DNA from 3 places in the Streptomyces sp. NPDC018019 genome. Region 3 is predicted to be linked to each of the others. Evidence: riboswitches for the same ligand, from Rfam matches in the RefSeq annotation. Region 3 holds a riboswitch; each other region holds the start of a gene.
The links. A riboswitch is a leader RNA that binds a small molecule or an ion and turns the genes downstream of it on or off. The one in region 3 is predicted to bind thiamine pyrophosphate.

Region 1 (9,718 bases), on a different contig from region 3:
CGGGTTGAGCAAGCCGTCCGGTGAGGGCGACGTGCGCATCGGCCCGTCTTCCTCCGAGCACCTCAGCGACGTCTTCATCGGCCTTCAGGTGGGTGACGAACGGGCGTTGTTCCGCGCCGGCGCGCCGCCGCTGGTGGCCTTCCTCGACCGTACGGACCGACTGGTACCGATCGGGGAGGAAGAGGTGTGCGACACGCTCGACTCGACATTGGACCGCATTCTTTCGGAGGCGCAGAAGGCGGGATGACAGGCGGCCGGAGGCCCGGTGGTTCCGTGCGTCGGCGGGCCGTTGCCGTCCGCCCGGCCGGCTCAGCGTGCACGCCGCCGCTTGCCGCGCCCGCCGCGCACGGACCGCCGGCCCGCGCCGCGCCCCGCGTCCGTGTCCCCGGCCCCGGCGCCCTGCCCCGAACCGGATCCCTCGACACCCCCGGCGCCCCGGTCCGCCGAGACGACGAGCGCCGCCAGCAGCGTGGTCAGCGGTACGGACGCGACCAGACCGATGCTGCCCACCAGGGTCCGGACGATCTCCTCGGCGACCACCTCGCTCGTGGCGACCGTACCGACGCTGCTCTGCGCGATCGAGAACAGCAGGAGCAGGGGCAGCGCGGCGCCCGCGTAAGCGAGGACGAGCGTGTTGACGACGGACGCGATGTGGTCCCGCCCGATCCGCATCGCCGAGGAGTAGAGCTTGCGCCAGCCCGCCGACGGGTCGGCCTCCTTCAGCTCCCATACGGCGGCGGTCTGTGTGACGGTCACGTCGTCGAGCACGCCCAGGGAGCCGATGATGATGCCCGCGAGCAGCAGACCGCGGATCTCGATGTCCGGGTACAGGCCGTGCACCAGCCCGGTCTGGTCGTCGGTGTTGCCGGTGAGCAGGGCCCAGCCGATGAAGAGCGAGCCGAGCAGGCCGATGAGCAGCAGGGAGACCAGCGTGCCCAGGACGGCGACGGACGTACGCGCCGTCAGCCCGTGGCACATGTAGAGGGCGACCAGCATGATCGCGCTGCCTCCGATCACGGCGACCACCAGGGGATTCGAGCCCTGGAGGATGGCGGGGAGGATGAACAGCGTGAGCACCGCGAAACTCACCACCAGCGCGACGAGCGCGAGCACCCCGCGCAGCCGTCCGACCACGACCACCGCCGCGGCGAAGATGGCGGCCAGTACCCACATCGGGACGGTCCGGTCCACATCCGTGACCGAATACTGCAAATCCTTGGGCGCCTTGGGCGCATACGCGACCACTACACCCTGACCGACCGTGTAGTGCCGCGTGGCGTCCGGCGTCACGATCGACTCGAACCGCCGGCCGGTGTCCTTGCCGGTGGTCACCTCGATGACCGCCCGCTCGCAGTGCTGGGGCCGCGACGGGCCCGCGGGCGAAGACGGTTGCCGCTGCGACGGTTGCTGTTGCTGCTGCGCGTGTACGTCCGCGCAGTTCACCTCCGCCACCTTCACGACCTTCGCCTTCTCGGTCGGCTGGTCGAAACCGACACCGGACGGCTGGTGGCCGGGCGCGCCGCCCGGCCACAGCACGACCAGCCCGGCCAGGACCGCGACGGCGAAGGGGATCAGCACGGCGGCGATGACCTTGCGCAGATGCCGGGAGACGGGGGCGGCGGGGCCGTGGCCATGGCTGTGCCCGTGCCCATGACCGTGGCTGTTGCCGTGTCCGTGGGCGCGGGCGTGGGCATGCCGGTCACCGGAACGGCCGTCCGGGGCGTCCGTGGTACCCGAGGCGTCCGGGGCCCGGCCGTCACCCGGCACGGCGTGCCGAGGACCGGCACCGTGTCCGTGCGCCGGACCGGAAACGTGGTGGTGCGCGGAGTGCGAGGGCTCGTTGCTGGTCACCGCCCGATCATCGCAAGAACCGGCAGGGCCCCCTGTTCACCGCGCCACACGGGCCGCTACCGTGGTGGCACCTTTGCAATCGCGGGAGCTCGGAGCACCGGGCTGAGAGGGCGCTGACCCCCGTACGGAACGACCGGCCGAAGCCGGTGACGCCGTCACGGACATCGCTGCGTCGACCGCCGAACCTGTTACCGGGTAATGCCGGCGTAGGGAGTGGGTCTTCATGACTCTGCAGGATGCACGCACGCCCGAAAACGGCCGGGGCTCCGCCAAGGAGATCGGCTGGCACAAGGGCTACCTCACCGGATCGCGGCCCGACCTGCGGGTCCCGGTCCGCCGTGTGCACCTCACCAACGGCAAGGACGTGACGCTCTACGACACGTCAGGGCCGTACACCGATCCCAACATCGAAACGGACGTCCGCCGCGGCCTGGCGCCGCTGCGGGAGAACTGGATCATCAGCCGGGGCGACACCGAGGAGTACGCGGGCCGGCCGCCCCGCCCCGAGGACGACGGCCTCAAGCACACCTCGCCGCGCGGCGGCCTGAAGAACCTCGACGCGGTCTTCCCCGGCCGCCCCCGGCAGCCCCGCCGGGGCCGGGGCGGCGCCGCGGTCACCCAGCTCGCGTACGCGCGGCGCGGCGAGATCACGGCGGAGATGGAGTACGTCGCGATCCGCGAGAACGTCGCCCCCGAGTTCGTACGGGACGAGATCGCGGCCGGCCGGGCGGTGCTGCCCGCCAACGTCAACCACCCGGAGACCGAGCCGATGATCATCGGCAAGAACTTCCTGGTGAAGGTCAACGCGAACATCGGCAACTCCGCCGTCACCTCTTCGATCGAGGAGGAGGTCGAGAAGATGACCTGGGCGACCCGCTGGGGCGCCGACACGGTCATGGACCTGTCCACCGGCCGCAACATCCACACCACCCGCGAATGGGTGCTGCGCAACTCCCCCGTGCCGATCGGCACCGTCCCCCTCTACCAGGCACTGGAGAAGGTGGACGGCAAGGCCGAGGAGCTGACCTGGGAGATCTACAAGGACACGGTCATCGAGCAGGCCGAACAGGGCGTGGACTACATGACCGTGCACGCGGGCGTGCTGCTGCGCTACGTGCCCCTGACGGCCCGGCGCAAGACCGGCATCGTCTCGCGCGGCGGATCGATCATGGCGGCGTGGTGCCTGGCCCACCACAAGGAGTCGTTCCTCTACACCCACTTCGAGGAACTCTGCGAGATCCTCGCCTCATACGACGTCACGTACTCCCTCGGCGACGGCCTGCGCCCCGGCTCCATCGCGGACGCCAACGACGAGGCGCAGTTCGCGGAGCTGCGGACGCTCGGCGAGCTGAACTCGATCGCCAAGCGGCACGGCGTGCAGACGATGATCGAGGGCCCGGGACATGTCCCGATGCACAAGATCAAGGAGAACGTCGACCTCCAGCAGGAGATCTGCGAGGAGGCCCCGTTCTACACGCTGGGCCCGCTGACCACCGACATCGCGCCCGCGTACGACCACATCACGTCGGGCATCGGCGCGGCGATGATCGCGTGGTGGGGCACCGCGATGCTCTGTTACGTCACGCCCAAGGAGCACCTGGGCCTGCCGGACCGGGACGACGTGAAGACCGGCGTCATCACGTACAAGATCGCGGCCCATGCGGCGGACCTGGCCAAGGGGCACCCGGGCGCCCAGGAGTGGGACGACGCGCTGTCCGACGCCCGTTTCGAGTTCCGTTGGGAGGACCAGTTCAACCTGGCCCTCGACCCGGACACGGCCCGTGCCTTCCACGACGAGACGCTGCCGGCGGAGCCGGCGAAGACGGCGCACTTCTGCTCCATGTGCGGCCCGAAGTTCTGCTCCATGAAGATCTCTCAGGACATCCGCCGCGAACACGGCGGTGATCTGGCGACCGCCACGGAGGCGGAAGCGGAGGCCGGCATGGCCGAGAAGTCGAAGGAGTTCGCGGCGGCGGGGAACCGGGTGTATCTGCCGATCGCGGAGTGACGGACGGCCCGCTGGAACGGAACGCTCCGGCAGGATAGGTTCTCAGCGCGCGGGCCCGAAGTCACACCTACGGCATGTGACTTCGGGCCCGCGCGCCCCTCTAACCGTCCGCTTGGCGCGGCCGTCAGCGGTTCATGACGTACCTCGGCGTTCCGTCGGCGGTGACGCCGGTCTGCCGGATGCAGCCCCGTTTCAGCAGTATCCGCAGCGAGTCGTGCACACGGTGCTCGGTCAGGCCGGTGCGCCGGGCGATGGTCCCCAACGGGTGTACCGCCTCGCCGTCGTTGACGAGGGCCGGGAGGATGTAGGCGGCCACGGACCAGATGTCCCCGGTCACCACCAAGTGCCGGTTCTTCCAGTCCGCGAGGACGGCGTCCGCGGTCAGCCGGGGCGGCGCGTCAGGGCGCTGTGCGGACCCCAGCCTGTCGGCGATCCGGTCCAGCGAGTCGGCGATCCGGCCGAACACCCGCATCTCCTCGCGCCGCAGGGTGGCGTGTTCCTCGTCCAGGCGGAGGTTGCGCTCCTCCAGGCGGACGATGGCGTCGGCGACTTCCTGCGGCATGGCGTAGGCCACGGCGCCGCTGGGTGCCGGTTGTACGGGCGCCTTCTCCAAGGCGTATGAACCGTCCCGCTGTACGGCGGCGATGACCTCGGTCACCCAGTCCTTGAACGGCTCGGATTCAGGCTTGGTGCAGGCGTTCACGAGCAGGATGAGCCCCTGGAGGTTCACCATGTTCATCGACTTCTTGAGCCCCTGACCTGCGGACTTCTGGGAAGTGTCTACTCCGTAGACACTTCGGCAGAGATCACCGAGGGTTTGGAAGCATGACTTCGGTACGTGCCAGAGAAGTGCCTGGCGTGTGTTCACGTAGCCCAACTCGGTGGCCACGTCAGCAGCCGGGAACCAGTGTGTCCCGTCCGGCAACGTCAGCCTCCGTACCCGCGCTCCCGTGGCCGCGTACACGAAGTCGTTGATGTCGATCGCGTCCTGTTTCGCCGCTCGTCCGCGCGGCGTGTTCTGAGTGCTCATGGTGAGCATCACCTCCACCGCCGAACGTAAAGGCATGTTTGGGCCAACCAGGCGAATCTGCGCACAAGTTCACCCATTGGGGGCGGAGGTGCATGCAGGACGCCGCGGGACCGGTCCCCGGCCCCGCGGCATCGACGTGCCGGCTCTGCGGGCGCTATTCAGGATGGTGATCCGGACCCCCGTAATCCGGGCTGGTGAAGTCCGGGCTGGTGAAGCGGGGCCGGGGAGCGGCGGGCGGGCCGCCGTCCGGGCTGGTGAAGTCGGGGCGGGTGTAGCCCAGGGTCGGGATACGCCCGCCGTCGACGCCGCGGCGCGGTACGTACCGGGCCGTGCCGCGGCCGTTGACGGCCGCCGGGTCGGTCAGGGCCTCGCGCAGGAACGGCAGGATGCCGCGCTCCAGGAGCGCCTGGCGCCAGGCGTCCCGTGCGAGGTCCACTTCCCGGGACCGGCCGTCCCGGCCGTCCCCGGTGCGTGGCGCGCGCAGTGAGGTCGAGCCGTTGCGCCAGGCCGCGTGGACCAGGCTGGCCATGGCGACCAGGGCCCCCGCGGCGGTCAGTGCCGCGAAGACCCAGCCCACGCTGATCATCGGCTGGGCGGCGGCCGGGTCGGTCCCGATCGTGCGCAGGACATAGCCGATGACCAGGAAGAGGATGGCGGCGATCCCCGCCAGGACCGGTGCCAGTACCGCGAGCATCGCGGCCAGCCCGGCACCGGCGGACTCCGCCGCCTCGGTCACGGACGCGGCGAGGTCCATCCCCGGGGCGTCCGACGGTGTGCTCTTCTCCTCGCGGCCGTCCACGGCGCCGGCGTCCGGTGCGGGGGCCGGAGCGCGCAGTTCGTCGCGGAGCCGTACGTAGTGTCGGTATTCGGCCGTCGCGCATGCGGCGATGGCGGACGTGGCGCTGAGCGCCATGGTGCGCAACTGCTCGGTGTTGAGGTGCTTCACCGCCGCGGAGGCCGTTTCGGGCCGGTATTCCGCGGTGCGCAGCGCCTCGTCGAGGAGCCGCGCGAATTCCGCGCGGTCCTCGTTCAGCAGGTGCGGAGCGCTGTTCATGTGCATCCCCCGATGCTCCGTAGGGCCGTACAGGCCGGCGTGGGCCGGGCAGTGGGCGGAAACGGAGGAGAGCCTGCTACGGATAGACCGATGGTAGAGCGCCTCCGGCACGGGGTGACAGGGTGTTTGCGGAAATAGGGACCGCTCCTGTTCGGCTGGGACCCCGCTGCACCACTTCCCTACCTGCCGCTACCCCTGCCCGGATAACGGTCAGCCAGTCAGGGGAAGTTGTACGACCAGTAGTTTTCCGGCCATGGTGATCCCGCCGTCCATGGCGATGGCCAGTCCGTCGGCGTAGACGTGCGGTCCGTCGACGGCGACGCCCTCGCCCTCGTCGTCCTCGCCGCCGACCTCGCCGAGGAGGTACGGGATCGGGCTGTGCCCGTGCACGACGCGCTCGCCGCCGTAGGTGTCGAGCAGTTCGCGTACGGCCAGCGGGCCCGCTTCCTCGTCGCGGAAGGCGAACCGCTTGGTGAACTTGCGGAACAGGTCCCAGACCTCGTCGGCGTCGCTGCGCGTGAGGACCTCGTGGACGGTGTCGTTGACGTCCTCGATGGAGTCGCCGTACTCCAGGTAGGCGGTGGTGTCGGAGTGCACGAGCAGGTGCCCGTCCTCCTCCATGACGGCGTCCAGGCGGGCCATCCACTGGAGGTGGTGGTCCTGGAGGCGGTCCATGTCGGACTTCTGGCCGCCGTTGAGGAGCCACGCCGCCTGGAAGGACGCGGTGCCGGCGCCGGACTGCACGGGGGTGTCGCCGAACCGCTTGGCGCCCAGCAGCAGCAGCTCGTGGTTGCCCATCAGGGCCTTGCAGTAGCCGCCGGCCGCCGCGGCCTCGGCGGACAGCTGCATGACGAGGTCGATGACGCCGATGCCGTCCGGGCCGCGGTCGGTGAAGTCGCCGAGGAACCACAGACGGGCGTTGCCCGCGGCCCACTGGCCGTCGGCGTCGATGAGGCCCTCGGCGGCGAGCGCCTCGCGCAGCTCGTCGTAGTAGCCGTGCACGTCGCCGACCACGTACAGGGGGCCGCCGCCCTCCTTCTGCTGCTCGGACGGTACGGCCGACTCGGGTACGGCCGTCAGGTCGACGGTCGGCCGGTCGATGAGGGTGTCCGTACGGGTGACGGGCGGCAGATCCGCACGGCCCGTCGTCTGGCCGTGCCCGGCCGGGGCGCCGGCGCCGATCACCGGGAGGGCGCGCTCGGTGGGCGTGTACTCGGGAGGCATGCCGTGCGGTACATCGGGCGCGCCGACGGCGGCCGGCGGCATCGCCGGGGGCGGCGGGACCGCGGGCGCCGGGGGAATCGGCGGAGCAGGCGGTTGTACCGGAGCCGGAGGTTGTGCCGGCATGGTCCGCACCATGGGTCCCACACTGGCCCCCTGAGTCATCGACCCCTCCACCGTCGCGCCGCCGTGCACCTCGCGGACCTTGCCTGGTCGACGGCGGTCCGTGGTGTCGTGCGCCCATCATAGGAATGCCGCTCGCGGCTTGTGACGCACCCGGGGGTGGTCAATCGCACGACGCCCGGTGTTCGCTGCCGATTTCTCCGGGTTCGGGGCGATTTTATCCCGGTCGGCGGGGTGTCCGGCCGACGGCACGGCGGTGGCGCGACATGACGAAGTGGCCCGGCGGCGCGCCGCCGCGGCGCCTGATGGCAGGCGTGGGGGCGGGCGGCGGTGGGCCGGTGTTGCGAGGAGGAGGGCGGCGTTCCCGTACGGCGACGGGGTGCGGCAGGTGGCGGTACGCCGGTGCGTCGCGGTCCCGGGCGCGGGCCCGGGACGACAACGGCAGGTGCGGAGCCGGTCGGCGCGCCCCCGCGCGCCACTGAGGACAGACCTCTGGCCCCGTACGGATCCGGCAAGCGCTTCCAGAAACCTCTGCGGCCGTACGGACACGGCAGCGCTTCCACTGACCTCCGGCCGTACGGACACGGCAATCGCGCCCGCACGGCCGCTCGAACGTGTGACGGTCAGGCCCCGGAGGGCCCCCGCGGCGGACTGACGGTCGTCCGCGTGGACCTGCGCTGCGAGGAGGTCCGCACGATCAAATCCGTCGGTATCACCTGCTCGACCGGCCGCCCGCTGTCCAGCCCTTCGATGGCGTCGATGAGGAGCTGGACGACTGCGGTGCCGATCCGACGGGGCTTGAGGGAGAGGGTGGTGATCGGCGGCTCGGTCGTGGCGTAGACCGTGGATTCGCTGCAGCAGACCAGCAGCAGGTCCTCCGGGACGCGCAGCCCGTAGCGTCTGGCCGCCGCGAGCAGGTCGGTGCCGTTCGGGTCGAACAGGCCGTACACCGCGTCCGGGCGGTCCGGGCGGGCCAGCAGCCGGTCGGCGGCCACCGCGCCCGCGCACGGGTCGTGGGCGGGGTAGGACTCGTACACCGGGTCCTGGCCGACCCGCTCGCACCAGCGCAGGTACGCGGTGGTGGAGAGCCGGGTGTAGGTGTCGGTGGTGGTGCCGGTGAGCAGGCCGATGCGGCGGGCGCCGGCGTCGGCGAGGTGGTCGAGGAGGCCCAGGACGGCCGCCTCGTGGTCGTTGTCCACCCAGCCCATCACGGGGAGGGTGCCGCCGGGGCGGCCGTCGGAGACGACGGGGATGCCGTGCCGGACGAGCTCGGTGACGACGGGGTCGCCGTCGGCCGGATCGATGACGACGGTGCCGTCCAGGGCGACGTTCGACCAGACGTCGTGGCGGGAGGTCGCGGGCAGGATGACGAGGGCGTACCCGCGGGCGAGCGCCGCCGAGGTGGCGGCTCTGGCCATCTCCGCGAAGTACGCGAATTCGGTGAAGGTGAAAGGTTCATCCCCGTACGTGGTGACGGTCAGGCCGATGAGCCCTGACTTGCCGGTACGGAGCGTGCGGGCGGCGGCGGAAGGGCGGTAGCCCAACCGGTCGGCCACCTCGCGGACGTGGCGACGGGTGGCATCCGGAAGCCGGCCCTTGCCGTTGAGCGCGTCGGAGACAGTCGTGATGGATACCCCGGCTGCGGCGGCCACGTCCCGGATGCCTGCCCGCCCCAGCCGGCGACCGGTAGACCGGCTCACCTGGTGCTTCCCTGCTGCTGTCATGGCGAGCCGATAGTAGGGCTCGGGCGGTCCTTTCGCGGGGCGCTGCGTGCAGGAGTGGAAAGGCACGTTTCTGCATGGAGATGAGGTCTGAATTCCCTGGGAAATGAAGGGCGTTGTCGCCGTCCACCAGCGTCTGGTTGACCTTCGCCGGGAGTCGCCTGCCGATTGGTCCAGGTCTCGAAGAGGTCTCAAGTCACCTTCACGAGGGATGCGCGCCACGGCGCGAGCCACCGGCGCGTAACGCAGCGAGGAGCGCTCCCCAGGCCCTGTGCGGCCGGGCCGGAGGTGATGGGTGATCTTGCGGCGGGGCGGTGACGGGAACGGCCGGTCACCTGGCGGCGACCGGCCGGACCATGATCGGCGACGAGCGGCCCCTCGTGCGCGAGCCGTCCGGCATGTGGTCGGCGGCCGGTCCCCGCCCGGCTCGTACGATCGCTCCGGCGTGAGCTCGCCACCTGCCCCGCCCCGGCAACGCCTTCCGTTCCGCGCCGGCAACGTCCTCCGCTCCGCCGCGGCATCGCCCCTGTTCCGCCCCGGTATCGCCTCCTCCGTATCGGCGAGGGCCTACGCCTGACGGGGCAATCCTCATAAGGTGTGCAGTATTGGCGACGGACGGCACGGTCGAGGAGGAACCTGCGGTGAGCGAGAAGAGCCCGAAGCTGCGCGCTGCGCTGGACGGCATCCCCACCTACAAGCCCGGCAAGCCG
Region 2 (9,718 bases), on a different contig from region 3:
ATCGTCCTGGACCGCTTCGCGCAGTTCTCCGGCGGCTACGTGGCCGCTTACATGCACCGCACCATGCCCGACCTCCCGCCGCAGGTCGGCGTCCTGGTCGAGCTGGACAAGGAGAACGCCGAGGTCGCCAAGGACGTCGCGCAGCACATCGCCGCGTTCGCGCCGAAGTACCTCGCCCGCGAGGACGTCCCGGCCGACATCGTCGAGAACGAGCGCCGCGTCGCCGAGGCCACCGCGAAGGAGGAGGGCAAGCCCGAGGCCGCCCTTCCGAAGATCGTCGAGGGTCGCGTCAACGGCTTCTTCAAGGAGAACACGCTGCTGGCGCAGCCCTTCGCGAAGGACAACAAGAAGTCCGTCGAGAAGGTCCTGGAAGAGGCCGGTGTCTCGCTGAAGCGCTTCGCGCGCATCCGCGTCGGCGCCTGAGCCCAGCCGTGGGCCTTGTCGCCAAGGCCAGCGAATGACCTGCGGCCCCGCTAGGGTCGTACGCAGTCGGCCGCATACCGGCCGACCGCAGATGTGACGAGGAGGCCATTGCCGTACAGGGATCTGACCCAGACCCCCGGCAATGGCCTTCTTCGTATGTGCACGAGGAGAGCGTGATGAATCAGGGTGCCGACGGCGCGGACACAGCCCACAAAGCCGACAGTGACGGGAAGGGACGCTTCCTGCTGAAGCTGTCGGGCGAAGCGTTCGCCGGCGGCGGCGGACTGGGCGTCGACCCCGATGTCGTGCACGCCATCGCCCGCGAGATCGCGGCCGTCGTCCGGGACGGCTACGAGATCGCCATCGTGATCGGTGGCGGAAACTTCTTCCGCGGCGCCGAGCTCCAGCAGCGCGGCATGGACCGGGCCCGTTCCGACTACATGGGCATGCTCGGCACGGTCATGAACTGCCTGGCACTCCAGGACTTCCTGGAGAAGGAGGGCATCGACTGCCGCGTCCAGACCGCCATCACCATGGGACAGGTCGCGGAGCCGTACATTCCGCTGCGCGCCGTGCGGCACATGGAGAAGGGCCGTGTGGTCATCTTCGGGGCCGGCATGGGGATGCCGTACTTCTCCACCGACACCACCGCGGCCCAGCGCGCCCTGGAGGTCGGTGCCGAGGCCATGCTGATGGGCAAGAACGGGGTGGACGGGGTCTACGACGCCGACCCCAAGAAGTTCCCGGACGCGGTGAAGTTCGACGCCCTCGAATACGGCGAGGTCATCACCCGCGACCTCAAGGTCGCCGACGCCACCGCCATCACGCTCTGCCGTGACAACAAGCTGCCGATCCTCGTCTTCGAGCTGCTCGCCGAGGGCAACATCGCGCGCGCGGTGAAGGGTGAGAAGATCGGCACGCTCGTCAGCGATCAGGGCACCCGGGCCTGACGGCCCCATTGCCGTATTGCCGTACGGGCAGCGCACCGTACGGGCGGCAACCCCGGGCCGGGGGATGACCCCGGCACGGGGATGGACAACGGCCTGCCGGTCGGACACCGTGCAGGAGAAGACGCGCGGCAGGGGCGAGGCTCTGCTTCTTACCGAAAAGACCAGGAGCAAGTGGTGATCGAAGAGATCCTCCTCGAGGCCGAGGAGAAGATGGAGAAGGCCGTCGTGGTCGCCAAGGAGGACTTCGCCGCGATCCGCACCGGGCGTGCGCACCCGGCGATGTTCAACAAGATCGTGGCGGACTACTACGGTGCCATGACGCCGATCAACCAGCTGGCGTCGTTCTCGGTGCCCGAACCGCGGATGGCCGTGGTGACCCCGTTCGACAAGAGCGCGCTGCGCAACATCGAGCAGGCGATCCGGGATTCCGACCTGGGCGTCAACCCGAGCAACGACGGCCACATCATTCGTGTGAACTTCCCGGAGCTCACCGAGGAGCGCCGCCGGGAGTTCATCAAGGTCGCCAAGAACAAGGCCGAGGACTCGAAGATCTCGATCCGCAGCGTCCGGCGCAAGGCCAAGGAGAACCTCGACAAGCTCGTCAAGGACAAGCAGTCCGGCGAGGACGAGGTGCGCCGGGCGGAGAAGGAACTCGACGACACCACCGCGAAGTACGTCGCGCAGGTGGACGAGCTCCTGAAGCACAAGGAATCCGAGCTCCTCGAGGTCTGATGAACGAGTCATCCTGGGGGGCCCCGCCTGGCGTCGGCCAAGCCGGTCAATGGGGACCACCCGACCAGGGACCCGTCGGTTCGGCGGGTCCCGCGCACGACTGGAGCGCGGCGGCGCAGACTCGCCCCATGCCCATCGTGCCCGACGCAGGCGGACACCAGGACGACGACCGGAACCCTCTGGACGACGACCGGGACCACCGGGACGACCCGGGGGCCGCTCGGCTGAGCGGCCCCCTGTTCCGCGATGAACATCCGCAGGAGCCCATGCCCACCTCTTTGCCGGGGCCCGACAGCTCACAGCAACCCCCCAAGCCGCAGAAGAAGAGCGCGGGACGCAACCTCCGGGCCGCCATAGGGGTCGGCGTCGGCCTGGGCGCGGTCATCCTGTTCTCGCTCTTCGTCTACAAGCCGCTGTTCGTGGGCGTGATAGTGATCGCGGTGGTCGTGGGCCTGTGGGAGCTGACCTCGCGGCTGTCGGAGCGCAAGGACATCAAGGTGCCGCTGGTGCCGCTGGCGCTCGGCGGTACGGCCATGGTGGTCGCCGGCTATGTGCGCGGCGCGGAAGGCGCCTGGGTGGCGATGGCGCTCACCGCGCTCGCCGCCCTGGTCTGGCGTATGACCGAGGCCCCCGAGAACTATCTGCGGGACGTCACGGCAGGCGTCTTCGCGGCGTTCTACGTGCCCTTTCTGGCGACGTTCGTGGCGATGATGCTGGCCGCCGACGACGGACCGGAGCGCGTCCTGACGTTCCTGCTCCTGACCGTCGTCAGCGACACGGGCGCGTACGCGGTGGGCTGGCGCTTCGGCAAGCACAAGCTCGCGCCGCGCATCAGCCCCGGCAAGACCCGCGAGGGACTGTTCGGGGCGGTGCTCTTCGCCATGGTCGCGGGCGCGCTGTGCATGCAGCTGATCATCAAGGACGGCGCCTGGTGGCAGGGCCTGCTGCTCGGCATCGCGGTCGCCGCCAGCGCGACCCTCGGCGACCTCGGCGAGTCCATGATCAAGCGGGACCTCGGCATCAAGGACATGGGCACGCTGCTGCCCGGCCACGGCGGCATCATGGACCGCCTGGACTCCCTCCTGCCGACCGCCCCGATCGTCTGGCTGCTGTACGTCATCTTCGTCGGCTCCGGCTGACCAGCGGTTTCCCGTACGTGTGAGGGGCCCGCCACGCGACGTGGCGGGCCCCTCACACGTCGATCGGGCCCGCCCATCGCGTCGGCGATCGTCACTTCGTACGTCTGCGACACTGGAAGAACCATGCCTAAGCCCGGAGAACTCACTTTCGTCGCGCCGCGCGGAGCCAAGAAGCCGCCGCGGCACCTTGCCGATCTCACCCCCGCCGAGCGGCGCGAAGCCGTGGCCGCGGCCGGTGAGAAGCCGTTCCGCGCCAAGCAGCTGTCGCAGCACTACTTCTCGCGGTACGCGCACGACCCGGCGGAGTGGACCGACATCCCGGCCGCGGCGCGCGAGAAGCTGGCGTCCGAGCTGCTGCCCGAGCTGATGAGCGTGGTGCGGCACATCTCCTGTGACGACGACACCACGCGCAAGACGCTGTGGAAGCTGCACGACGGCACCCTCGTGGAGTCCGTGCTGATGCGCTACCCGGACCGGGTCACGATGTGCATCTCGTCGCAGGCCGGGTGCGGCATGAACTGCCCGTTCTGTGCGACGGGGCAGGCCGGGCTGGACCGGAACCTCTCCACCGCCGAAATCGTTCATCAGATCGTCGACGGCATGCGGGCGCTGCGCGACGGTGAGGTTCCGGGCGGGCCGGCCCGGCTGTCCAACATCGTCTTCATGGGCATGGGCGAGCCGCTGGCGAACTACAAGCGGGTCGTGGGGGCGATCCGTCGGCTGACCGACCCCGAGCCCGACGGGCTGGGGCTCTCCCAGCGCGGCATCACGGTCTCCACGGTCGGTCTGGTCCCGGCGATGCTGCGGTTCGCGGACGAGGGGCTCAAGTGCCGGCTCGCGGTCTCGCTGCACGCCCCCGACGACGAGTTGCGCGACACGCTCGTGCCGGTGAACACGCGCTGGAAGGTGCGTGAGGTGCTGGACGCGGCCTGGGAGTACGCCGAGAAGTCCGGCCGCCGCATCTCGATCGAGTACGCCCTGATCCGGGACATCAACGACCAGGCGTGGCGTGGTGACCTGCTGGGCCGCCTGCTCAAGGGCAAGCGCGTCCACGTGAACCTGATCCCGCTGAACCCGACCCCCGGCTCGAAGTGGACCGCCTCGCGCCCCGCGGACGAGAAGGCGTTCGTCGAGGCCATCGCCGCGCACGGGGTGCCGGTGACCGTCCGCGACACGCGCGGGCAGGAGATCGACGGTGCCTGCGGGCAGCTGGCGGCAGCGGAGCGCTGACCACCCGCTGGTACTGTGTGATCGAACAAATGCACATTCCGACAGGGGAGCGCCACAGCGCTGAGAGTGCGGCAGTGTCACGGACCGAGCGTCACGGACACAGAAGTGCCGCAGACCCTTGAACCTCGCCCGGGTCATTCCGGGTAGGAAGTTCGGTCGTCACTCATGCTGTTGCGCCCCATCCGGTCTTCGTCCGCCGAAGCACCGGGTGGGGCCGCGTCTCTTCCTGGCCAGCCAGGAGGAAAACCAGTGAGCACCACCAGAAGGACCGCCGTCACCGCGCTGGCCGTCGTGGCCGGCCTGACGGCGCTCGCCGCCTGCGGATCGGGCGGCAGCGGCGGCGGTACGGACTCCAAAACGGTCACGCTCGTCAGCCACGACTCCTTCAACGCCTCCAAGTCCGTACTGGAGGAGTTCACCAAGCAGACCGGCTACAAGGTCGACGTGCTCAAGGGCGGGGACGCGGGCAAGGCCGTCAACCAGGCGATCCTGTCGAAGGGCAACCCGCAGGGTGACGTCTTCTTCGGCATCGACAACACGCTGCTGTCGCGGGGCCTGAAGGAAGGGATCTTCAGCCCGTACCAGGCCAAGGGGCTGGCGAACGTCCCCGAGGAACTGCAGCTCGACAAGGCGGAGCACCGGGTGACGCCAGTGGACTACGGCGACACCTGCGTCAACTACGACCGCGCCTACTTCGCCGAGCACAAGATCGCCCCGCCCCGGACCTTCGACGATCTGCTCAAGCCCGAGTACAAGGGACTGCTGGTCACCGAGAACTCCGCCACGTCGTCGCCCGGGCTCGCCTTCCAGCTCGGCACCATCGCCGAGTACGGCGAGTCCGGCTGGCAGGAGTACTGGAAGAAGCTCAAGGCCAACGGCGTGGAGGTCGTGGACGGTTGGGAGCAGGCGTACAACGAGCGCTTCTCGGGCTCGGCGGCGGGCAAGGGCAAGGGTGACAAACCCCTGGTCGTCTCCTATGCCTCCAGCCCGCCCGTCGAGGTGCTCGGCAAGAAGCCCGAGCCCAAGGAGGCACCGACCGGTGTCGCGACCGGCACCTGCTTCCGGCAGATCGAGTTCGCGGGGCTGCTCAAGGGTGCGAAGAACGAGAAGGGCGGCAAGGCGCTGCTGGACTTCCTGCTGAGCAAGCAGTTCCAGGAGGACGTACCGCTCCAGATGTTCGTCAACCCGGCGCGCACGGACGCCAAGGTGCCGGAGCTGTTCACCAAGTACGGCGAGAAGATCGACAAGCCGAAGACGGTGGCGCCGGAGACGATCACCAAGAACCGCGAACAGTGGATCAAGCAGTGGTCCTCGCTCGTCCTGAAGTAACCGGCCGCGAGCGGCGGGCACGCAGCTCACGGGGAACGGCCGCGCGGCTCGCCCTGATGGCCCTGCCGCTCGCCTTCTTTGCGCTGTTCTTCGCCTATCCGGTCGCCGCGATCGTCGGGCGCGGGCTGAAGGACGGCGGACAGTGGCAGCTGAGCCGGGCCGGGGAGGTGCTCGCCGACCCGGACGTCCTGCACGTCCTGTGGTTCACCGTCTGGCAGGCGGCGGCCTCTACTGGGCTCACGCTGCTGATCGCGCTCCCCGGCGCGTATGTCTTCGCACGCTTCGATTTCCCCGGAAAGCAGCTAATGCGGTCCGTCGTCGCGGTGCCGTTCGTCCTGCCGACGGTGGTCGTGGGCTCCGCTTTCCTGGCGCTGGTCGGGCGCGGCGGGGTGCTGGACGACCTGTGGGGCGTACGGCTGGACACGTCGGTGTGGGCGATCCTGCTGGCACACGTGTTCTTCAATTACGCCGTGGTCGTACGGACCGTCGCCGGCCTCTGGAGCCAGCTCGACCCGCGGCAGGAGGAAGCGGCCCGGGTGCTGGGGGCCTCCCGCTGGCACGCCTGGCGGCGGGTGACCCTGCCCGCCCTGGCGCCGGCCGTCGCGGCCGCCGCACTGATGGTCTTCCTCTTCACCTTCACCTCCTTCGGGGTGGTGCAGATCCTGGGCGGGCCGAAGTTCTCCACACTCGAAGTGGAGATCTACCGACAGACCGCCGACTTCCTGGACCTCCCTACGGCCGCCGTCCTCACCCTCCTGCAATTCGCCGCCGTACTGGCCCTGCTGGCCTTGCACGCGTGGACCGTACGGCGGCGGGAGTCCACCCTCACGCTGGTGGACCCGGCGCAGACGGCGCGGCGCCCCAGAGGCGCCGGGCAGTGGGCGCTGCTGTGGGGGACGCTCGTCGTGATCACGCTGCTGTTGGTGGTGCCCCTGGCCGTGCTGATCGAGCGGTCCTTCGCCGGGCCGGACGGTTACGGACTCACGTTCTACCGCGCACTGCAGTCCGCCGCGTCCATGGACAGCACCTTCGCCGTCGCTCCGCTGAACGCCCTGTGGAACTCGCTCGCCTACGGGGCCGCCGCCACGCTGATCGCCCTGGTGGTGGGCGGGCTGGCAGCTGCCGCGCTGACGAGGCGGGGCGGCAGGCTGGTACGCGGTTTCGACGCGCTGCTGATGCTGCCTCTCGGAGTTTCGGCCGTGACCGTGGGCTTCGGTTTTCTGATCACTCTTGATGAGCCGCCGCTCGACCTGCGGTCCTCGTGGTGGCTGGTCCCGCTGGCACAGGCGCTGGTCGGGGTGCCCTTCGTCGTACGGACCATGCTCCCCGTGCTGCGTGCGGTGGACGAGCGGCTGCGGGAGGCGGCGGCGGTGCTGGGGGCCTCGCCGTGGCGGGTGTGGCGCGAGGTCGACCTGCCGCTGGTACGGCGGGCGCTGCTGATCGCCGCGGGATTCGCCTTCGCCGTGTCGCTGGGCGAGTTCGGCGCGACGGTCTTCATCGCCCGGCCGGACCACCCGACCCTCCCGGTGGCCGTGGCGCGCCTGCTGGGACGCGCCGGGGAACTCAACTACGGGCAGGCGATGGCCCTGTCGACCATCTTGATGGTGGTGTGCGCGGGCGCGTTGCTGACACTGGAGCGCATCCGTACCGATCAGGCCGGAGAGTTTTGAAGATGGCGGAACACGTTGGCACGGCGGCGGATGACGCTCTGCTGCGGCTGGAGGACGTCACCGTCCGCTTCCGCGGCGGTCGGCCGCCGGCGCTGGACGCGGTGGACCTGAGCGTCGCCGCGCAGGAAATCGTCTGTGTGCTGGGGCCCAGCGGAAGCGGGAAATCCACCCTGCTGCGGGTCGTGGCGGGACTGCAGCCCGCCGACGCGGGGCGCGTGTTCCTGGAAGGGCGCGACCAGGCGGACGTTCCCACACATCGGCGTGGCGTCGGGCTGATGTTCCAGGACCACCAGCTCTTCCCACAGCGGGACGTCGGCGGCAACGTGGCCTTCGGCTTGCGCATGCGCGGGGTGTCCCGCACCGAGCAGGAACGCATGGTGACCGAGCTGCTGGACCTCGTCGGTCTGCCGGGTGCCGAGCGGCGCGCCGTGGCGGCCCTGTCCGGCGGCGAACAGCAGCGGGTCGCGCTGGCCCGCGCCCTCGCGCCCCGCCCCCGGCTGCTGATGCTGGACGAGCCGCTCGGCCAGCTCGACCGCGGCCTGCGTGAGCGCCTCGTCGTGGAACTGAGGCGTGTCTTCGGCGAGTTGGGTACGACCGTGCTGGCCGTGACGCACGACCAGGGCGAGGCGTTCGCGCTGGCCGACCGGGTGGTGGTCATGCAGGAAGGGCGGATCGCGCAGAGCGGCACGCCGCTGGAAGTCTGGCAGCGCCCCGCCACCGAGTTCGTCGCCCGCTTCCTCGGCTTCGACAACGTGGTGGCGGCAACCGTACGGGGCGAGTCGGCCGACACACCATGGGGCAAGGTACCGGTGCCGGACGGAACGCCGGAGGGGGCGTGCCGCCTGCTCGTACGCCCGGCCGGTGTGCGGATCACGACCGCCAGGGAGGGGCTGCCCTGCACGGTCGCGGCGCGCACTTTCCGTGGCAGCCACGTCACGCTTCTTCTCCAGCCGACCGACGGCCCGCAGCTGGAAGCAGCGTGCGCGCTGCGTGACGCGCCGGAGGACGGAGAGCCGGTGGGCATCACCTTCTCTGCCGAGGATGTTGTGGTCCTGGAGCGCTGACGGGTGGTCTCCGGAGGGGGAACGCCTTCCGGAGCGCGGGGGCCGGTCCGCAGATTGCCGACACCCCGAGTGCGGCAACCTCTATCGCCGTGGCTGCCGAACCGTCGCGCGTCTCGTACGTCCGCGTAGTGCGGCTGCCCGCGTGCGCCCACACCACTGCCCAGGGGATGGCGGGCGCGGTCGTCTTCGCGGGAGCGCATCCGCACGAGGCCATGCCGCCCTTCCGCGCGGCGGCCGACACGTTCGCGATGCCTTGCCGGAGCCGTCGCAACGGGCTGGAGATCGAGGGACTCGGGAAGGCTCGCGGGCCATGGGGAAAGGAGGGGCGAGCCTGGGTCCGGGCGGAGGAGTGGGGCGGGGGCCGTTCCTACGAGGAACTGACGCGGCTGCTCGCCGTGGGGGGAGTCGGCCCGGCGTCGGGCCTGCCGTCACCGTGCGTCGGCTGTCCGCCCAGTGCCTTCGTGGCTTCCTCGGGTGCTGTCGCTGCTCCGGCACCGGGGGATCCGGTTGCGGTTCCGTCCTCCGGCTCGCCGAACCAGGCGACCGCGACGGCACCGGCCACTGCCACCAGGAACCCGAGCACGGCGACCCAGGCGAAACCCGGGCGGGAGGAGTCGCCGAGCCACAGCACCCCGAGGATGCCCGGCACCACCGTTTCACCCACCACCAGCGCCGCCGTGGCGCCGTTGACCGAACCGATCTGGAGGGCCACCGTGTGCAGGTACATACCGCCGATGCCGGCGACGAGAATGGCGTAGAGCGCCGGGTCGGCCAGGAGCGTGGGCAGGTCGAACGGGTCGATGCCGTTCAGCACGCGCACGCCGACGCCGAGCGCGCCGAAGCCCAGCCCCGACAGCAGACCCGCGAGGATCGCGGCGCGGCTGCCGAGCAGCCGGACGATCACGGTGCCCCCGCCGATCACCAGGACGGAGGCGGCCAGCAGCCACCAGTGCGTGGTCGTCGAGGCGTCACCGCCGCCCTCCGGGCCGGCGGCCGTGGCCAGCAGCACCAGCGCCGAGCACACCACGGCGATGGAGATCCACTCGGGCCGGTTGAGCCGGATGCCGAGCAGCTTGATGCTGAGCACGGCGGTGATCACGAGGTTGGCGCTGATCACGGTCTGCGAAAGGAACAGCGGCAGCAGCCGGGCGGCCAGCGCGCCGAGCCCGAACCCTATGAAG
Region 3 (9,718 bases):
GGTGGTGTTCCTGTGGTCCCGGGTACGGCGCTTCCTGCGGCGCAGGAAGCAGCGGCGGGAGGAACGGCGGACGGGCGGGGCCGGGGCGCCGGTGGGCTGAGCCGCGGCACGGGCCCGGCCGTCACGGCAGGCGGGGCCGGGGCCGGGTCGCGGAGCGGATTCCGGATGCCGCGCGGAAGCCCGGGGCGCCGGTCCGGGGCAGGCTGCGGCGGCGTTGTCAGTGGTGCCGGATAAAGTCGCAGGCATGGCACGGATTGCGGTGATCGGCGCCGGGATGGGCGCGATGGCGGCCGCCGCCCGGCTGGCCGTCGCGGGCCACCGGGTGGCGGTGTACGAACGCGGTACGACGTACGGCGGCGCGGTGCGCCGCTTCGAGCGCGCGGGCTTCGGCTTCGACACCGGGCCCGGGCTGCTGCACCTTCCGGCCGTCTACCGCGACCTGTTCGTCAAGACCGGCCGCGAGCCGCTGGAGAGCGTGCTCGAACTGTCCCAGGTCGATCCCGCCGCCCGCCATGTCTTCGCGGACGGCACGGCCGTCTCCCTGCCGAACGCCTCCCGGGCCGGCGTCCTGGCCGCGCTGGACGGCGCGCTGGGCGCGGGCGCGGGTGAGCGCTGGAGCGACTTCCTGGGCCGCGCCCGCGAGGCCTGGGACCGCACGCGCCGGCCGCTGCTGGAGGAGCCCCTGTGGCCCGACTGGCAGGTGCTGGGGCGCGACCCGTATCCCGCGCTGCCCAAGCGCGGCCTGTTCGGGCGGCGCCGGCCCGGGACGGACGGCACCCTCGCCGAGGTGGCCCGCCGTGAGCTGAAGGACCCCCGGCTGACCGCCCTCCTGGAGAGCTGCGCCCTGGCGTACGGCTTCGACCCGCGCACCGTCCCCGCGAGCGCCGCCGTCCTGCCGTACATGGAGCAGACTTTCGGAAGTTGGTATCCGCGCGGCGGCGTCCGGGCGCTGGCGGACGCGCTGTACGAGCGCTGCCTGGACCGGAAGGTGGAGTTCACCTTCGGCGCGGAGGTGACACGCGTCATCGAGGCGGACGGCCGGGCGGCCGGCGTCGAACTGCGGGACGGCGGCTGCGCCGAGGCGGACACGGTCGTTGCGGGCGTCGCCCCCGAGCGGCTGACGGCGCTCCTGAAGGGCGCCGAGCCGTGGGGCCCGGAGGACGTACGGCCCGTCGCGGAGGAGAGCCGCCGCACGCCGGGACGGTTCACGGTCGCGCTCGCGCTGCGCGGCCCCCGCCCGGCGGACGCGGCACACCGCACGGTGGTCCATGCCGCCGATCCCGCCGCGGAGTTGGCGGCCGTCTTCGGGGCGGGCCCGGGGACGCTGGTCGACCGCCCGACGGTGACGGTGCTGCGCCCGGACGATCCGGCGTCCCGGCCCGACGACGGCCACGAGGCCGTGACACTGAGCGCCGCGATCGCGCCGTACGGCGACCTGGCCCGGACGCCGGTCGGCGCGGAGCACCCGGACGGGGTGCGGCCGGCCGCGGAGACGGCCGCCTCGGCGGCTGCCGCCGACCGGCTGGTCGAAGCGGCCGAAGCGGCGATACCGGGCCTTGGGGAGCGGGTGCTGTGGCGGGCCGTGCTGCCGCCCGCCGAAGGCGAGTCGGTGCCGGGTCCGGCGCTGGCCGGTGCCGGGGGCCGCTTCCTGCGCCCCGCCAACCGCACCCGCATAGCCGGGCTGTACGCGGTCGGCGGCTGGACGCACCCGGGCGGCGGGCTGGCACACGCCGGGATGTCGGGCGCCCTCGTCGCGGGCCTGATCGTGAACGGGGACGACTGGCGCGGCTCCCAGTGACCGGGGCCGGGCGCGGCTCCCGGTGAGACCGGCGCGGCTTCCAGTGCCCCGGCACGCCCGTGGTGACACCGGCGCGGCTCCCGATGACCGCGGTCCGCGGTCCGCCCGAGCGCGCCCGGCCGCTCAGTAGCGGTACTGCTGTCCGTCGAAGCCCTGGTTCTGCGGAGGCGGCTGGTAGGGCGGATACGGCTGCTCGGTGGGCTCGTTGCCGCGCTGCTGGGGGACCCACACCCCGCCGGGCGGCGTCTCGCTGTACGAGGGCTGCGCCGGGTCCTGCACGCCGGTGTACTGCTGCGCCGAGTAGTCCGGCGTCCCCCCGAACGCGTCCGGCTGGTCGTACGGGTCGTACTGCGCGGCGTACTGCTGCGAGCCCAGGTACGGGTCGGAGTAGGGCGCCTGCTGGCCGGGGGTCTGCCCGTGGCCAGAGCCCTGGTTCTGGCCTTGGCCTTGATCTTGGCCTTGGCCGGCGCCGTAAGCGCTGTAATGGTCGGCGTAGCCGTCCTGCCCGCCCTGGGCGGCGGCGCCTCCGTATCCCCCGTCGTAGCCGTAGCCGTCTTGGCCGTAGTCCTGGTACCCGCCGTCGTACGCGGCGTAGTCCGGCTGCTGCGGGCGCGCGTCGGAGCTGTATATGCCGTACTGACCGGTCTCGTCGGGCAGCGGCTGCGGCGCGTAGACCTCGGTGGAGTCCGCGCCCGCGTAGCCGTCCTGGGCGCCCGTCCCGGCCGGGAAGCCGTCGTGCGGGGCGAAGGGGTCCGTGCCGTCGTACGCGGCCGTGCCGACCGGGGCCGGAGCTCCGTCCGCTCCCCCGGTGGCCGCTCCCCCGACGGCCGCGCCCTCCATGGCCGGGACCGCCTCCAGGCCGGAGACCTGGAGCGTCGGACCGGCGTTCGCGGCCCGGTTGCCGCCCCGGGCCCGGCGCCGCCGGCTGTCGCCGCGCCTGCCGCTGTCACCGCGCTTGCCGCGCAGCGCCCAGCCTTCGGAGAAGCCGCTGCGGAAAGAGAGCGTGACGTAGGTCTGACCGACGGCGAAGGCGATGGCGCCCACCGCTATGACGATCACCGACGGGATGACGACGCCGACGACCACACCGAGGAAGCCGGTGAAGGCCAGCAGCCGCCACCGCAGCCGGGCCTTGTACTGGAGCAGCACTTCACCGAGGAGCCAGAGCGCAACGCAGGCAAATGCGATGTACAGGACCACCCAGCCCATATAGGCCCCTCTTCCGCCGCTCCACAGCCGCCGTGGTGCGGCAAACCGCCGTCAGGACTGCTGGTGCAGCCCCAGATTCTCGTAGATTTCCAGCGTCGCCGTGGAGTGGTTCAGGGTAATGAAGTGCAACCCGGGACTTCCCTCGGCCATCAGGCGCGCGCACAGCTCCGTCGCGTACTCGATGCCAATGGAGCGTACAGCCGCCGGATCGTCCTTGACGGCGAGGATGCGCTCGGCCAGCTCGGGCGGGAAGGCCGCGTTGCTGAGCTGCGCGAACCGTTCGATCTGGCGGACGTTGGTGACCGGCATGATCTCCGGGATGACGGGCGTCTCGCAACCCGCCGCCGCGACCCGGTCGCGCAGTCGCAGGTAGTCCTCGGCGTAGAAGAACATCTGGGTGATGGCGAAGTCCGCGCCGGCCCGGCACTTGTCGACGAAGTGCCGTACGTCGGTGTCCCAGTCCGTCGAGCGCGGGTGCATCTCCGGGAAGGCGGCCACACCGACGCAGAAGTCGCCCGACTCCTTGATGAGCCGGACCAGTTCGGCGGCGTACCGCACGCCTTCGGGGTGCGGGACCCAGTCGCCCATCGGGTCGCCGGGCGGGTCGCCGCGCAGCGCGAGCATGTTGCGGATGCCCGCGCCGGCGTACTGCCCGATGATGTTGCGCAGCTCGGCCAGGGAGTGGTTGACGGCGGTCAGGTGGGCGACCGGGGTGAGGGTGGTGTCGGTGGCGATCCGCTCGGTGGCGCGCACCGTGCCTTCGCGGGAGGTGCCGCCCGCGCCGTAGGTCACCGAGACGAAGGTCGGGGAGACGGCTTCGATGCGGCGAATGGCGTTCCACAACGTCCGCTCGCCCTTCTCCGTCTTCGGGGCGGCGAATTCGAACGAATACGACTGCTTGCCGGAAGCGAGCAGGTCGCGCACGGTCCGCGCGCGATCAGTCCTGGTGGAAGCTGTGCCAAGGGCCATACGTGCAGATTATCCACCGGTGCCGTACGCACCAACCGGCTCCGACGAAATGCCCGGATAGCCGCATTCCGGTCCACACCCTGGACACCGGCCGGTCATCTCACGTCCAGGCGGGGCGCCCCGGAGCGCCTTCCGCCCCCCGCGGCCCGCTCACTCCGTGTACGCGCGCACCCGCTTCGCCAGGTCGGCGGCGGCTGCGCCCGGGTCCTCGGCCTCGGTGATCGCCCGTACGACGACGACCCGGCGGGCGCCCGCCGCCAGCACCTCGTCCAGATTGCCCGCGTCGATGCCGCCGATCGCGAACCAGGGGCGATCGGGCCGCCGCGCGGCGGCGTACCGGACCAGGCCGAGGCCGGGGGCGGGGCGGCCGGGCTTGGTGGGGGTGGGCCAGCACGGCCCGGTGCAGAAGTAGTCCACGCCGGGCTCGGCCAGCGCGGCGTCCACCTCGGCCTCGGCGTGGGTGGACCGGCCGATCAGCACCTCGTCGCCGAGGACGGCGCGGGCGGCGGGCACCGGCAGGTCGCCCTGGCCCAGGTGCAGCACGTCCGAGCCGATGGCGTGCGCGACGTCGGCGCGGTCGTTGACCGCCAGCAGCTTGCCGTGTCGGCGGCAGGCGTCCGCGAAGACCTCCAGGTGGGTCAGTTCCTCGGCGGCCTCCATGCCCTTGTCGCGCAGCTGCACGATGTCCACACCGGAAGTGAGCACCGCGTCCAGGAACTGCGGGAGGTCGCCCTGGCGCTTGCGGGCGTCCGTGCACAGGTAGAGCCGGGCGTCGGACAGGGCGTGGCGTGCGGTGGTCATCGGGCGGGTCCCCCCAGGTCTGCGGCGTACGGGCCGGGCCTTCCGGCCCGTACGCCAGTGGTGCGAAGACGGTCGCGGCCCGCGGGTGCGGGCGCGACGGCGGTACGGCTGCGGGCGCGCTCGCGCACGGACGCCCGCAGCGGGCCGACCTAGACGGCGAGCGCCTGGGCCCGGCGCTTCACCTCCGTACCGCGGTTCTCACGCAGGGCCTGGGCGGGGGTGCCGGGCAGGGTCTCGTCGGCGGTGAAGAGCCACTCCAGCATCTCCTCGTCGGCGAAGCCGTCGTCCCGCAGGAGCGTGAGCGTCCCGACGAGTCCCTTGACGACCTTGCCGTCCTTGATGAAGTCGGCCGGTACGTGAAGGGCACGGTTCTCGCCACGGCGCACCGCGATCAGCTGGCCCTCCTTCACCAGCTGCCGCACACGCGTCACCTCGACGCCGATCTCTTCGGCGATGTCGGGGAGGGTGAGCCAGGCGGGAACGAGTCCATCGATCTTTGCGTCAATCTCGGTCACGGGACAAGCCTGCCACCTCCCACTGACAGCCGGTAGCGGGGCATCGCCATCGGGGCAGGCCCGCACCCGTACGAGCCGCCCGCACGAGCCGCCCGCACGAGCCGCCCCGGCCCGCCGCGCGCGGGCCGGGAACCAGGCTCAGACCACCGCCGACTTCAGCGGTACGGACGCGTCCGCGGCCAGCCGCCGGTCCATCGCCGCGCCCCGCTCGATGAGCTTGCGCCCCTGGGCCAGGTCGCGCGGCCGGCCGACCGCCAGCAGCGCGACCAGCACGCCGTCGCGCAGCCAGATCACCGACCAGGCGGCGCTCGCCGGGTCGCCGCGCCAGACCGTCTCGTCGGCGCCGGCGTGGTGCCCGGCGTACTGCACGAACCGGCCGAACTGCTCGGACCAGAAGTACGGGACCGGGTCGTAGACCGGCCCCTCCGCCGCGCCGCGGACGATGGTGGCGGCGACCGTGCGCGGCCCCTGGAGGGCGTTGTCCCAGTGGTGGACGAGCAGGCGGCTGCCGTAGCGGGCGGACGGGAAGGAGACGCAGTCGCCGACCGCGTACACGTCGGGCACCGAGGTGCGCAGCCGCTCGTCGGCCAGCACCGAGCGGTCCCCGGACGACAGCTCGACGCCGGAGCCGGCGAGCCAGGCAGTCGCGGGCCGGGCGCCGATGCCGACCACGACCGCGTCGGCGGCGAGCGTGGCGCCGTCGGCCAGCGTCACCGTGCCCTCGGTGAGGGCGGCGACCCGGGCGTTGGTGCGCAGCCGGGCGCCGCTGTCCTCGTACCAGGCCGTCATGGGGGCGGCGACCTCGGCGGGCAGCGCGCCGGCCAGCGGCCGGTCGGCGGCCTCGACGACGGTCACCCCGCAGCCCGCCTCGCGCGCCGCGGTGGTGAACTCCGCGCCGATCCAGCCCGCGCCGACCACCACGACCTCGCGCTGCCCGGCCAGTACGGGCCGCAGCCGCTCGGCGTCGTCGAGGGTGCGCAGCACATGGACGTCCGGCAGTCCGTCGCAGCCGGGCAGGGTGACCGGTTCGGCACCGGTCGCGATCACCAGGTGGTCGTACGGGACCGGTCCGGCCTCGGTCTCGACCACTCGGGAGGCGGCCGCGAGCCCGGTGGCGCGCCGCCCCAGGAGCAGGTCGATGCCGAGCGCCGCGAAGTCCACGTCGAAGGTGGAGCCGTCGGCCTTGCCGAGCAGCACGGCCTTGGAGAGCGGCGGGCGGTCGTACGGCCGGTGCGGCTCGTCGCCGAGCACTGTGATCCCGCCGCGCCAGCCCTGTTCGCGCAGGGCGACGGCGGTCTGCACACCGGCCAGGCCGGCGCCGACGATGACGACGCGCCGGGCGCGTTCGGCGGCGCGCTCGGCGGGTTCGCGGTCCTGGCCCGCGCGGTCCGGGCCCTGGGGCTGGGTCTGCTCGCTCACCCGATCACTGTAGGACGGCGTGTCGCGCGATCAGGAGCACCGTGCAACGAGATCTATGACACAACGTCACGGCCGGTCACCCTCAGGAACTCGCGCGACGGGCCGCGCCCCGGCCCCGGCGCTCCCTTACGGTGCGTCGGACGCCCGTACTAGGGTTGCGGGGAACGCACTCGCGGGAGCCCGGACGCACCGGGCTGAGAGGGAGGCTGCTGCGGCCTCCGACCGTACGAACCTGATCCGGGTCATGCCGGCGAAGGGAGGGGCTGGACGCCCATGCATCCACCTGCACAGACATCGGTACGGAGCTCGGAACCGACGTCCCCGCGGCCATCTGCGGAGGCGGCGGGAACACCCGTCCCCGGCGGGTCCCCCGACGTCCTGGTCATCGGCGGCGGCATCATCGGCCTGGTGACCGCCTGGCGGGCGGCCCAGCGCGGGCTGCGCACCACCGTCGCGGACCCGGCGCCCGGCGGCGGTGCCGCCCAGGTCGCGGCCGGCATGCTGGCCGCGGTCACCGAACTCCACTACGGCGAACAGACGCTCCTCGGCCTCAACCTCGCCTCCGCCCGCCGCTACCCGGACTTCGCGGCCGAGCTGGCCGAGGCGAGCGGCCGGGACCTCGGCTACCGGCAGTGCGGCACGCTGGCCGTCGCGCTGGACGCCGACGACCGTGCCCACCTGCGCGAGCTGCACGCCCTCCAGCGCCGCAGCGGCCTGGACTCCGAGTGGCTGACCGGGCGCGAGTGCCGGCGCCTGGAGCCGCTGCTCGCGCCGGGCGTACGCGGCGGGCTCCGGGTGGACGGGGACCACCAGGTCGATCCGCGCCGGCTGGCCGCCGCGCTGCTCGCCGCCTGCGAGCGGGCCGGGGTCGTCTTCCACCGCGCCGCCGCCGGGCGGCTGACCGTCGGGCGGGGCCGCGCCACCGGCGCCGAACTGGCCGACGGGAGCCGGATCGAGGCCGGGCAGGTCGTGCTCGCCGCGGGCAGCTGCAGCGGGCGGCTGGCGGGCGTCCCGGAGGAGGTGCTGCCGCCGGTCCGCCCGGTCAAGGGCCAGGTGCTGCGGCTGCGCATGCCGGACGGGCTGCCCGGGGGCGTACCGTTCCTGTCCCGCACCGTACGGGCCGTGGTGCGCGGCGGCCCGCTCTACCTCGTACCGCGCGAGGACGGTGAGCTGGTCGTCGGCGCCACCAGCGAGGAGCTGGGCTGGGACACCACGGTGACCGCGGGCGGCGTGTACGAGCTGCTGCGGGACGCCCACGAGCTGGTGCCCGGCATCACCGAGCTGCCGCTGGTCGAGACCCGCGCCGGGCTGCGCCCCGGCTCGCCCGACAACGCGCCGCTGCTCGGCCCGACCGCGCTGCCCGGCCTCCTGGTGGCCACCGGCCACCACCGCAACGGGGTGCTGCTGACGCCCGTCACCGGCGACGCGATGGCGGCGGTGCTGACCGGCGGCCCGCTCCCGGAGGAGGCCCGGCCGTTCGCCCCGGACCGCTTCGCACCGCGGCCGTCCGGCCCCGTCCCGTCCGGTGCCCGGCCGGGCACCGCGCCCGCCCCCGCCCTCCAGGAGCAGCCCGCATGACCGTCCGCACGCCCATCACCGTCTCCGTGAACGGCGAGCCCCGGGAGATCCCCGGCGGGCTCACCCTGGACCGGCTCGTCGCCGGTCTCACCACGGCCCCCAGCGGCGTGGCCGCCGCCGTCAACGAGGCCGTGGTGCCGCGCGGCCAGTGGCCCGCCACCGCGCTCGGCGACGGCGACCGCGTCGAGGTCCTCACCGCAGTCCAGGGAGGCTGACCCCGCCATGGCCGACGATCTGCTCACCATCGCCGACACCGCCTTCGGCTCCCGTCTGATCATGGGCACCGGCGGGGCACCCAGCCTCGACGTCCTGGAACGGGCGCTGCTCGCCTCCGGTACGGAGCTGACGACGGTGGCCATGCGCCGCCTGGACCCGGCCGTGCAGGGTTCGGTGCTGTCCGTACTGGAGCGGAACGGCATCCGCGCGCTGCCGAACACCGCGGGCTGCTTCACCGCGGGCGAGGCCGTCCTCACCGCCCGGCTGGCCCGTGAGGCGCTGGGCACCGACTGGGTCAAGCTGGAGGTGGTCGCCGACGAGCGCACACTGCTGCCGGACCCGGTCGAGCTGCTGGACGCCGCCGAGACCCTGGTGGACGACGGCTTCACAGTGCTGCCGTACACCAACGACGACCCGGTGCTGGCCCGCAAGCTGGAGGACGTGGGCTGCGCCGCGATCATGCCGCTGGGCTCCCCCATCGGCTCCGGGCTGGGCATCCGCAACCCGCACAACTTCCAGCTGATCACCGAGCGGGCCGGGGTCCCGGTGATCCTGGACGCGGGCGCGGGCACCGCCTCGGACGCGGCGCTCGCCATGGAGCTGGGCTGCGCCGCGGTGATGCTGGCGTCCGCGGTGACCCGCGCGCAGGAGCCCGTGCTGATGGCGGAGGCAATGCGGCACGCGGTCGAGGGCGGCCGGCTGGCGTACCGGGCGGGACGGATACCGCGCCGCCACCACGCGGAGGCCTCCTCGCCCACCGGGGGCGTGGCCGCGCTGGACCCGGAGCGGCCCGCCTTCTGAGGCGGCGCGCCGGGCGGCGGCCCCGTACGGCCGCCGCCCGCGCCTCGCGAAAGGGACATCCGGTACCGTCCCTGTCACCGTTCGGCTGCAGAAAGCCGCTGGTCGTGGGCGGGGCTTCGGCGGTCACAGCAGCGGCTCGTAGACTCCACAGCCGTGGATACGACCCTTCAGGACCCCCTCGTCGGGCAGCTGCTCGACGGCCGCTACCAGGTGCAGGCGCGCATCGCCGCCGGCGGCATGGCCACGGTCTACCGGGCCTTGGACACCCGGCTGGACCGGGTGCTCGCCCTGAAGGTGATGCACCCGTCGCTGGCGGCCGACGCGGCGTTCGTCGACCGCTTCATCCGCGAGGCGAAGTCCGCCGCCCGGCTCGACCACCCCAATGTGGTCGGCGTCTACGACCAGGGCACGG

Region 1: linked by a shared signal. The riboswitch ahead of thiC (phosphomethylpyrimidine synthase ThiC) and the one ahead of thiO (glycine oxidase ThiO) in region 3 are both predicted to bind thiamine pyrophosphate.
Region 2: linked by a shared signal. The riboswitch ahead of ACH4FX_RS25565 (thiamine ABC transporter substrate binding subunit) and the one ahead of thiO (glycine oxidase ThiO) in region 3 are both predicted to bind thiamine pyrophosphate.

Annotation. Positions count from the first base shown of each region.
Region 1 covers NZ_JBIRGD010000003.1:294,660-304,377, reverse strand. Annotated here, with positions in the region: gene ACH4FX_RS07260 (SsgA family sporulation/cell division regulator) at 1-247, shown strand, start outside; gene ACH4FX_RS07255 (YibE/F family protein) at 310-1,851, opposite strand; TPP riboswitch at 1,923-2,081, shown strand; gene thiC (phosphomethylpyrimidine synthase ThiC) at 2,075-3,859, shown strand; gene ACH4FX_RS07245 (Bro-N domain-containing protein) at 3,984-4,889, opposite strand; gene ACH4FX_RS07240 (hypothetical protein) at 5,044-5,949, opposite strand; gene ACH4FX_RS07235 (metallophosphoesterase) at 6,154-7,302, opposite strand; gene ACH4FX_RS07230 (LacI family DNA-binding transcriptional regulator) at 7,911-9,011, opposite strand; gene hisC (histidinol-phosphate transaminase) at 9,650-9,718, shown strand, end outside.
Region 2 covers NZ_JBIRGD010000016.1:111,718-121,435, reverse strand. Annotated here, with positions in the region: gene tsf (translation elongation factor Ts) at 1-423, shown strand, start outside; gene pyrH (UMP kinase) at 600-1,373, shown strand; gene frr (ribosome recycling factor) at 1,548-2,105, shown strand; gene ACH4FX_RS25575 (phosphatidate cytidylyltransferase) at 2,105-3,244, shown strand; gene rlmN (23S rRNA (adenine(2503)-C(2))-methyltransferase RlmN) at 3,368-4,474, shown strand; TPP riboswitch at 4,508-4,642, shown strand; gene ACH4FX_RS25565 (thiamine ABC transporter substrate binding subunit) at 4,724-5,803, shown strand; gene ACH4FX_RS25560 (ABC transporter permease) at 5,860-7,473, shown strand; gene ACH4FX_RS25555 (ABC transporter ATP-binding protein) at 7,476-8,537, shown strand; gene ACH4FX_RS25550 (hypothetical protein) at 8,905-9,718, opposite strand, start outside.
Region 3 covers NZ_JBIRGD010000007.1:338,594-348,311, reverse strand. Annotated here, with positions in the region: gene ACH4FX_RS15415 (DUF4126 domain-containing protein) at 1-100, shown strand, start outside; gene ACH4FX_RS15410 (phytoene desaturase family protein) at 245-1,798, shown strand; gene ACH4FX_RS15405 (hypothetical protein) at 1,922-3,007, opposite strand; gene metF (methylenetetrahydrofolate reductase [NAD(P)H]) at 3,059-3,976, opposite strand; gene thiE (thiamine phosphate synthase) at 4,127-4,777, opposite strand; gene ACH4FX_RS15390 (Rv2175c family DNA-binding protein) at 4,927-5,292, opposite strand; gene ACH4FX_RS15385 (NAD(P)/FAD-dependent oxidoreductase) at 5,431-6,711, opposite strand; TPP riboswitch at 6,874-6,987, shown strand; gene thiO (glycine oxidase ThiO) at 6,985-8,289, shown strand; gene thiS (sulfur carrier protein ThiS) at 8,286-8,504, shown strand; gene ACH4FX_RS15370 (thiazole synthase) at 8,512-9,306, shown strand; gene pknB (Stk1 family PASTA domain-containing Ser/Thr kinase) at 9,460-9,718, shown strand, end outside.